3 regions of the Intestinibacillus sp. Marseille-P6563 genome follow, and region 3 is predicted to be linked to each of the others. Evidence: riboswitches for the same ligand, from Rfam matches in the RefSeq annotation. Region 3 holds a riboswitch; each other region holds the start of a gene.
What was found. Region 3 has a riboswitch for FMN ahead of EFB11_RS00475 (ECF transporter S component). Riboswitches for the same ligand answer to the same signal wherever they lie in the genome.
Positions count from the first base shown of each region.

Region 1: it holds a riboswitch for FMN, as region 3 does, so the genes downstream of both, ribD (bifunctional diaminohydroxyphosphoribosylaminopyrimidine deaminase/5-amino-6-(5-phosphoribosylamino)uracil reductase RibD) here and EFB11_RS00475 (ECF transporter S component) in region 3, are expected to answer to the same signal.
Region 2: it holds a riboswitch for FMN, as region 3 does, so the genes downstream of both, EFB11_RS04855 (MATE family efflux transporter) here and EFB11_RS00475 (ECF transporter S component) in region 3, are expected to answer to the same signal.

Region 1 is NZ_UWOD01000001.1:1,082,162-1,085,432, reverse strand. It holds gene EFB11_RS05675 (choloylglycine hydrolase family protein) at 87-1,157, shown strand; FMN riboswitch at 1,222-1,336, shown strand; gene ribD (bifunctional diaminohydroxyphosphoribosylaminopyrimidine deaminase/5-amino-6-(5-phosphoribosylamino)uracil reductase RibD) at 1,490-2,596, shown strand; gene EFB11_RS05665 (riboflavin synthase) at 2,577-3,224, shown strand; gene EFB11_RS05660 (bifunctional 3,4-dihydroxy-2-butanone-4-phosphate synthase/GTP cyclohydrolase II) at 3,247-3,271, shown strand, end outside.
Region 2 is NZ_UWOD01000001.1:923,592-926,862, reverse strand. It holds tRNA gene EFB11_RS04890 (tRNA-Glu) at 77-151, shown strand; rRNA gene rrf (5S ribosomal RNA) at 274-390, shown strand; tRNA gene EFB11_RS04880 (tRNA-Asn) at 428-503, shown strand; tRNA gene EFB11_RS04875 (tRNA-Ile) at 571-647, shown strand; tRNA gene EFB11_RS04870 (tRNA-Trp) at 714-789, shown strand; tRNA gene EFB11_RS04865 (tRNA-Asp) at 794-870, shown strand; tRNA gene EFB11_RS04860 (tRNA-Thr) at 874-949, shown strand; FMN riboswitch at 1,069-1,179, shown strand; gene EFB11_RS04855 (MATE family efflux transporter) at 1,327-2,718, shown strand; tRNA gene EFB11_RS04850 (tRNA-Gly) at 2,759-2,832, opposite strand; gene EFB11_RS04845 (MgtC/SapB family protein) at 2,954-3,271, shown strand, end outside.
Region 3 is NZ_UWOD01000001.1:90,022-93,292, reverse strand. It holds gene holA (DNA polymerase III subunit delta) at 1-364, shown strand, start outside; gene EFB11_RS00480 (toprim domain-containing protein) at 373-996, shown strand; FMN riboswitch at 1,026-1,158, shown strand; gene EFB11_RS00475 (ECF transporter S component) at 1,249-1,866, shown strand; gene EFB11_RS00470 (S-layer homology domain-containing protein) at 1,902-3,271, opposite strand, start outside.

The sequences.
Region 1 (3,271 bases), 990 kb from region 3:
GGCGCAAAAAAGCAGCACGAAAACGTGCTGCTTTTTTGATAAATACGGCGAAACTGGGATAAAATAACCCCAAAGGAGGCAAGTATATGCGCAATTTGGGGATGGGCGCCGGGTGCAGCGCCCTGAGCTGGACGACCGAGGATGGCAAGCATTTGTGGGGACGAAATTTTGATTATAACCGTATCGCGCCGGGCAGCCGGGTGACGTTTGCGCCGCGCGGCACGGTCTATGACCGGTATATCGCGTCCGGCGCCGAGCAGGCCGTCGGGACACAAAGCTGCGCGGTGTATGCAGCTGTGGGCACTGGGCTGCTGCTGCCCGCATCGCCCATTTTGTACGAGGGCATCAATGAAGCCGGTCTGATGGGCGGACAGCTTTACTACCGGGAATTTGCCCATTTTCCGGCGGACGCTCGTCCGGGAACGCAGCCGATCCAGCCGCCGCTTTTGGTCTATGACTGTCTGGCCCAGTGCGCGAGCGTAGCCGAAGTCGTCCAGCGGCTGGAACACACGGTTACGCTCGTAAATGCGCCGCTGTACGGCACCGTACCGCCCCTGCACTGGTCGTTCAGTGACCGCACAGGCGAGAGCATCGTCATCGAACCTGACCACGACGGCCTGCACCTGTACCGCAACACCTTGGGGGTGATGACCAACAGTCCCCCCTATCCCTGGCACCGGCTGCATCTGCTGAACTTCACCGGCGTACGCGATTTGGACCGCGGCGAAATGGAGTGGGAAGGAGAAAATTTGTCCCCCTGTTTTTCGGGCAGCGGCGCGCAGGGACTGCCTGGCGACTGGGGTTCGCCGTCGCGGTTTGTCCGCCTGTGCTTTTTGCGGAAATACGGCGTGCGGGGCCGGAACGAAACGCAGGGCGTTTCGCGTATGCTGCGGCTGTTTCAAAGCGTAGCCTTTCCGCTGGGGATGGTGCGCGTGGCCGATTCCGAGCCTAAGACTGTGCTCGACCAATACGTCGGCGCGTTTGATTACACGGTCTATACCGCCATTGCCTGCGCCGAATCGCGGCGGTATTACTGGACCACGTACGAAAATCAGCGGGTGCGGTTTGTCGATCTGGCCGCCCTTTTGGAGCGCCCGACCCCGGTGCAGTTTGACCTGGACACCCCGCCTGATTTTTTGCAGCAGATGCCGGGCTGAAAAAAATTTTTCCCTTCCTGCTTGACAGATGGCCGGAAGGGGACTATACTTACATCAATTGAATTGGAATCTTCAGGGCAGGGTGCAATTCCCTACCGGTGGTATAGCCCACGAGCCGCAAGGCATGATTCGGTGAAACTCCGAAGCCGACAGTATAGTCTGGATGAAAGAAGATGAAACGTTTGCGATTTCGCGCGCAATTTGGTGTATTCAGGCCCTGGAATGATTTGTCATTCCAGGGTTTTTTGCACGCTTGCGCGGGAGGTGTCTTTGCTTTTTCTGCCTTGAACATTTGGTTCAAGGCATTTTTCTTTTCCCGGAGGCGAATGCAGATGGAAGATGCAGCCTATATGCGCCGGGCCCTGGCGCTTGCCGAACAGGGCTGCGGCTGGACCAGTCCCAATCCCATGGTCGGCGCGGTCATCGTCCGCGACGGACGGGTGATTGGCGAGGGCTATCACGAAAAATGCGGCCAGGCCCACGCCGAACGCAATGCACTGGCGCACTGTACCGAGTCGCCGCGCGGTGCGACCCTATATGTTACCCTCGAACCCTGTTGCCACACCGGCCGTCAGCCGCCGTGCGTGGATGCCATTTTGGAAAGCGGCATTGCCCGCGTGGTTGTTGGTTCGCTTGACCCCAACCCCAAGGTCGCGGGCAAGGGCATCCGTATCCTGCGGGAGCATGGGGTCACGGTCGACACTGGCGTCCTGGAGGACGAATGCCGGGCGATCAACACGGTGTTTTTCCATTTTATCCAGACCGGGCGGCCCTATGTGGTGCTCAAATACGCTATGACGTTGGACGGCAAGATCGCCACCCATACGGGTGCGTCCAAGTGGATCACCGGTGAGCAGGCACGCCGCCGGGTGCATGCCGACCGACATCGCTACCGCGCCATCCTGGTCGGGGTGGGAACCGTGCTGGCCGATGACCCGCAGCTGACCTGCCGCATCGAAGGCGGCCGCAATCCCATCCGCGTTATCTGCGACACCCATCTGCGCACGCCATTATCGGCGCAGGTGGTGCGCACGGCCCGCGAAACGCCGACCATTCTGGCCACCTGTTGCACGGATGCTGCGCACCGTGCGGCCTATGAAGAAGCTGGCTGTCAGGTACTGGTCCTGCCCGAGCAGGACGGAAAGGTCAGCCTGTCGGCGCTGATGGAGCGGCTTGGACAGATGGAGATCGACAGCGTGCTGCTCGAAGGCGGCGCGTCCTTGCACGGCGCGGCGCTCGAAAGCGGGATCGTCAACCGGGTGCAGGCCTATGTCGCGCCCAAGCTGTTCGGCGGGGCGGGAGCGCCTTCGCCCATCGGCGGACAGGGCGTCGCACTGCCGAGCGAGGCGGTACACCTGAAACACGCGACCATGACCCTGCTAGGAGAAGATATTTTGATCGAAGGCGAGGTGGAACCCCATGTTCACGGGGATTGTTGAGGAGGTCGGGCGCATTGCGCGCGTCCAGCCGGGTACCCATTCGGCGGTGCTGCACATCCAGGCCAGCACGGTGCTGGATGACCTCAAAATCGGCGACAGCGTGGCGGTCAACGGCGTATGCCTGACCGTGACCAGCCTGCAAAAGGACGGGTTTTCGGCCGACGTCATGCACGAAACCCTGAACCGTTCGGGCCTTGCCCAGCTGCGGGCAGGCAGCGCGGTCAATTTGGAGCGCGCCATGGCTGCCCAGGGACGCTTCGGCGGACACATTGTGTCCGGCCACGTCGATGGCCAGGGCACCATCACCCAGATTGAGCGCGATGACAACGCCGTGTGGTACACGGTCAAGGCCGCGCCCCATCTGCTGCGGTACATCGTGGAAAAAGGCTCGATCACGATCGACGGCATCAGCCTGACGGTCGCCCGCGTATCGGCGAACGATTTCGCCATTTCGGCCATCCCGCACACGGTGGCCGTGACCATCCTGCGTGACAAGCGGGTGGGGGATTCGGTCAATCTGGAAACCGACATCATTGGCAAATATGTTGAAAAACTGCTGACACCTGCCGCCGAACCGGCGAAGGACAGCGCGATCACCATGGATTTTTTAGCCCGCTGCGGCTACTGAGATACAGAAAGGAAGCAAGACCATGTTCCATACCATTGAACAGGCGC
Region 2 (3,271 bases), 830 kb from region 3:
AAGAAAAAAGAAAGCAAAAAAGAAAATACCTGTATAACACAGGGAAGATCTTTGTAGCTGCGTAAAGACCAGATGTGGCCCGTTGGTCAAGCGGTCAAGACGGCGGCCTCTCACGCCGCAAACGGGGGTTCGATTCCCCCACGGGTCACCAAAAAAGTCTTGACAAAACGATGACGATATGTTATAGTTTAAAAGCTGCGAAGCCGTGTGCAAGAAAAGCGCGAAGCGCAAGTAAAGTTTTCTTTGCTTACTTTCTTGTACACAAGAAAGTAAGTAGGTGTTAATGGTGGCGAGGGTACACCTGTTCCCATCCCGAACACAGTAGTTAAGCTCGCTTACGGTGACAATACTTGGCTGGCGACGGCCCGGGAAGATAACTCAGCGCCTACACCAAAGCATGCTCATGAAAATGAGCATGCCTGTATATTCCTCAATAGCTCAGTCGGTAGAGCATGCGGCTGTTAACCGCAGGGTCGTTGGTTCGAGTCCAACTTGAGGAGCCAATAAGACAGAGTTTGCCGCTGCTGACAACAAAGTGGCGGCAAATTTTCTATCTGCTTTCAAGGATAAGGGCCTTTAGCTCAGTTGGTTAGAGCAGACGGCTCATAACCGTCCGGTCCTGGGTTCGAGTCCCTGAAGGCCCACCACCAACTTTCTTTTGAAAAAGAAAGTTGGCAAAGAAAACTTCAGTGTTTTCTTGCTATACACAACATAGGGGTATAGCTCAGCTGGTAGAGCAGCGGTCTCCAAAACCGCGTGCCGTGGGTTCGATCCCTACTGCCCCTGCCAAAATGGCCCGGTAGCTCAGTCGGTTAGAGCGCTGGCCTGTCACGCCAGAGGTCGAGGGTTCAAGTCCCTTCCGGGTCGCCATTTGCTGTTGTAGCTCAGCAGGCAGAGCACTTCCTTGGTAAGGAAGAGGTCGACAGTTCGAATCTGTTCAACAGCTCCACGAAAAGAATCACTACAAAATGTAGTGATTCTTTTTTGTTTTCAAAATATTTTTAACATATGAAAATGTTGTCTGCCGAGGGATTGACAAGTGCAATATAGAGTGGTACAATAACGAAAAGTTTTCTTCGGAAATGAGATATTCTCTACTGGCGGTGAAAGCCCGCGAGCGTCAAGCTAACCCGGTGGAACTCTAGGGCCAACAGTTAGTCTGGAAGGGAGAAGAAAACACGCATGGGGTCGAATGCATGTGTGTCTTATCCGAGAAAGAATATGAAACCAAGAGCATTCGGTATCTATGCCATACCGAATGCTCTTTTTGTATTTGGATTCCATGCATCCTTTTGTATCGATGGGTTAAAAGGGAGGAGTTTTTGTATGGAAAAAACCACATCGAATCCACTGTCGACCGAGCCGATCGGCAAACTGCTTTGCAAGTATTCCATCCCAACAACGCTCACACTTCTGGTCAACTATTTATACAATATTGCAGACCAGATTTTTGTTGGGCAAGGGGTCGGTATTACCGGCATGGCGGCTACAAACGTCGCATTCCCCTTGACAATCGTAACGATTGCCATTGCGTTGATGCTCGGGGATGGCTGTGCTGCGAATTTGAATCTTTGTTTGGGACGCAAAGACCAGGAAACCGCGGATAAAGTCATCAGCCATACCTTGACGTTGCTGCTGATTGCAGGACTGTTGCTGGGCGTATTGGGCAGTATCTTTGCCGAAAATATTGTGTTGCTGTTCGGCGCGACCGAAACTTCTTTCCAGGATGCGCTCGATTATACCCGGATCATCGTTTGGGGCTTACCGTTTTTGCTGTTTAGCTCGTTGCTGGCGTCGGTCATCCGCGCAGACGGCAATCCGCAGTTCACGATGAAGTGCATGATGCTGGGTGCAGCGATCAACCTGATTTTAGACCCGATCTTTATCTTTGGGCTGCATATGGGCGTTGTCGGTGCGGCGATTGCAACCGTGATTGGACAGGTGGCAGCCGGCAGTCTGTGCCTGCTGCATCTGCGGCATTTGCAGACCGTGCGCATCCATAAAGAATGGCTGCGCCCAACCGCTTGCATCACACTGCGCATTTTGAAACTGGGCATTCCCAGCTTTTTGACGCAGATCATGACTGCTTTGGTGCAGGTCACGATGAACAACCTGATGAAGCAGTATGGCGCAACCACGCCCTATGGCAGCGACGTTGCACTGTCGGTGTATGGTGCGCTGATGAAGGTGTATCAGATTGCGCATGCGATGTTTGTCGGTGTTTCTTCGGCAACACAGCCAATCAATGGGTATAACTTCGGTGCAAAATGCTATGACCGGGTGCGCAAGACCTATCGCATGGCTTCGATGATCGCCCTGATGATATCGGTTGGATGGTTTGCCATCTATCAAATTTTCCCGCGGGTGATCGGTATGCTGTTTGTAGCTGATAATGCGGTGTATCTGGACGCATGTGCCTATATTTTCCGGCTGTATATGTTGGGATTCTTTGTATATGGCTTACATATGACAACTTCGTCGTTCTTCCAGAGTATTGGTCAGCCGGTCAAGGCGCTGACCCTGCCGCTGGTGCGCCAAGCTGTGGTACTCATCCCGCTGTCGCTGATTCTGTCGGCACAGTTTGGGCTGGCTGGCGCATTGTTGGCCGTTCCAGTTGCAGACGGAGTGTCCTTCCTGCTTTCTCTGCTGTTCATCAAGCATGAATTTCATAAGTGGCGTCAGGCTGGATGGTTACAGATCAAAGAGTCCGCTGGATGATAAAAGAAAAAAACGCATGCGATTTGCATGCGTTTTTTTTTGGAGCGGATGATGGGAATCGAACCCACATAGCCAGCTTGGGAAGCTGGAGTTTTGCCACTAAACTACACCCGCAGAACTTGTTTAAGTATAGTCGATTTTGACAGGTTTGTCAAGGTATTTTTTGGATTTGCGGGAAGCGCTTGACCCTTTGCCAATCCTGTGATACCCTGAAACAAAGTGGGAGGCGAGACCGATGCAAATGGAGATTGCCGATATTTTTTTACGATTGTTGTGTGCCATGGTGGTTGGATTTGTGATTGGTGCCGGCCGCGAGCGAATCCATCGGCCAGCCGGTATGCGCACCCATATGGTCGTGGCAGTTGGGGCCTGTGTGGTGATGATTACCGGCCAGCTGCTGTTTTTGCAGTCCGGAGAATATGGTGCATGGAGTACGCCTGACCGTATGGCGGCGCAGGTCATCTCCGGCATCGGCTTTCTGGGGGCTGGCACCATCATTCGGGAAGGCCTGACGATCAAGGGATTGACCACCGCCGCAAGCCTGTGGTCGGTG
Region 3 (3,271 bases):
TCTCACCGACGCAATCACACAGAAACGTTTCGAAAAAGCGATTGCAATTGTTGGGGATCTCCTGGCCCAGAAAAATTCGGAAGTCGCTATCTTTTCCGCCGTATTACGTCATATTCAGCGGCTCTATGCTGCAAAACTGAGTCAGCAATCGCATGGCAATTCCAAAGAACTGTTGACGCTGATCGGCTCCAATTCCAGCTTTTATGCGCAAAAACTAACATCGGCTGCCAGAGGAGTATCACTGGCCTGGTTACGGGAAGCGGTTCGGATTTGTGGCGAAACCGATGCTGCACTTAAGAGCAGTGCGGCCGATAAGCAAAAAATCATTGAATTGGCGCTTTTGCAAATGGCGTCGACAATCTGAGAGGTATTATGATTCAAATTAAAGAAGCCATTCTGGTGGAAGGCCGTTATGATATCCAGACCTTACGGCAAATGGTCGATACGGTGGTTTTAGAAACCGGCGGTTTTCGGATTTTCAAGGACCGGGAACGCCTGGAAATGATTCGAAAAATTGCAGCCCGTCGCGGCATTCTGATTTTGACCGACAGCGATGGCGCCGGATTTACAATTCGCAATTTTTTGCGCGGCGCCATCCCGAAGGACCAAGTCAAGCATGCGTACATTCCCGAAATCCAAGGGAAGGAACGTCGCAAGCGCCATAGTTCCAAAGAAGGCCTGCTGGGAGTAGAAGGCATGTCGCAAGACATTCTGCAAAACGCCCTGGAGCGTGCTGGCGCGACGATTTTAGGGGAAGAGTCTGGACAAGCCCTCCGCGCCAACCGTTTGGAAAAGGCAGACCTTTATGCCATGGGGCTTTCCGGTCAACCAGACAGTGCGCAAAAACGCAAACGCCTGCTCAAAGCGCTTGGGTTACCACAGTATCTGTCTGCAAATGCTTTACTTGATTTTATGAATGCGGTGAGCAATCGCGAAGAGGTCTTGCAAACATTCCAACAAATTTCACAAGAGGATATTGACAATCCGCATTCGTGATGTATAATATGATTATCAAATTTATATGAGTTCTGTTTCAGGGCGGAGTGAAATTCTCCACCGGCAGTGAAGAGATCTTTGCATCTACAAGTCTGCGAGCCGAAAGGCATGATGGGTTCGATTCCCAACCGACGGTTATAGTCCGGATGAGAGAAACAGACGTATTATTTTGTGCGTCTGCGCCCTTGGAAAGAAATGATTTCCAAGGGCTTTTCTTTTTCCTCACAGAACAGGAATGGAGAGTGTTTTTGTATGACCAAAACCATGAAAATCACCTACACGGCGATCTTCGCTGCCATTGCTGCGGTACTGATGTACTTTGAATTTCCGCTTCCGTTTATGCCACCATTCTTAAAAGTGGACCTCAGCGGTGCGGCAATTCTTATTGGTGCTTTCATTTTTGGAATTGGGCCTGCGATTATGATGATTTTGATCAAAGACCTGATTCATGTGACACAGACCCAAACGGGTGGCTCGGGTGAGTTGCAGGATTTCATTTTGCTTGCCCTGTTCGTTATTGTAGCTGTTTCGGTCTATAAGCGTTATCACACCCGTAAGGGCGCGATTATTGGCTGTCTGCTTGGTACCTTGGTGATGTCTGTTGCAGGCATGGCAACCAATTATTTGTTCATTATTCCGTTCTATTCGAAGGTTATGATGATGCCGCTCGATGCGATTTTTGGCGCATGTGCTGCGGTCAATCCCCATATTTCCGGGATGAGTACGTATCTGCTGATTGGTGTACTGCCATTTAATATCGTGAAGGGCGGATTGATTACTTTCATCACCGTGATCGTCTACAAAAAGTTGAGCGTCTTTATTAAGTCCAAGCAGTTTGATCTGCATCGCCACACCGAAACCGCAAAGTAAATAAAAAAGAAGCCGGTTAAAACCGGCTTCTTTTTTTATCGGAAATTACAAATTACCGACGAGATTTCTGCACGAGTGATTTGTGCATTGGGCTTGACACTGCCATCGGTATAACCATTGATGATCCCTGCCGAGGTCACATAGTTTACCGAATCCTTTGCCCAGGAAGGAATAGAGGCCGCATCGGTAAAGGTTGCATTTTTCGCCGCATAGCCACGAGGCAGACACCGCGAAATAACGCTCATCACTTCTGCACGCGTAATCTGTGCATTGGGATTAAAATTGACTTCTCCAGTATTCGGATTGGACTGCCCACTCATGACGCCAGCTTCCGTGACGGCAGCAATGGACGCCTTCGCCCAGTCTGGAATGGATGCCGCATCATCAAACGGCAGATTGGATGCCGACGAGGTGTCCAATTCCAGAACATTGGCCATCAGCACAGCAAATTCGCTTCGCTTGAGGTTTTGTTCCGGATTGAAACGCCAGGTTCCATCGGATAATTGCTCTCCGTTCATAATCCCGCGATCGGACAGGAGATTGATATATCCGGCAGCCCAGCTTGTAGAAACATCGGTGAATTTCGAACTCGTCCGAGTACCGGCGGTGATGGTCACCGCTTTTCGGCTGCAATTTCCGGCATCATCCTGCACTTCCAGGATGATCATATGGGTCCCTGCCGAAAGCGCATCAGTCTTGACATCAATGGCTGCCGTAGAGGTGTGATAGGTTGCCGAAGACAATTTCCCATCAATGTAGGCACGCACCTGATTGGTTCGTACCGGATAGGCTCCACTATCCTGCGTAATCTTTGCGGTAATGTACGCCGATTCGCCAGCATTCACCGTTGTCTTGCTATCTGTGATCGTAATCTGCGGTGCATCGGTGTAATCCACCGGATCTTCACTGAGAAGAATATGATCCAAATACAAGGTGCTATCCGCTGTTGCCTGAGACAGGCGGATACCCGTCAGACGGACTGCTTGCTCCGGAACCGTAACTTTCAGCTGTCGATACGAAGACTGTACCGAAACACTAAACGGCTCGACCAGTTCTGTCCCGTTCTCATCTTCAAAGACTGCGGTCAAATCTCCCTGTCCACTGGACAGCTTTGCCCAAAGCGTTAAGGAGGTCATCCCTTCCACACTGGTAGACGGAACAGACAGAGAACAGGAGGTGCCCGAATAGGTCGCAGCTAAGGCTTTATATCCGCGCGATACATCGCTCTGATTGCTGGTCACGGACAAGGTAACACCATCTTGCGCGGTAAGCGGCTGGCTGCTTTCAAAGTCTGCAATGGTCGTGATATCCTGTAATTCGCCCATGCCCGAAACGGTAACCGCAATGGACTTGGACATGCCATAGCAGGAAACTTGAATCGTACCGGTACCTGCATGGGTCGCTG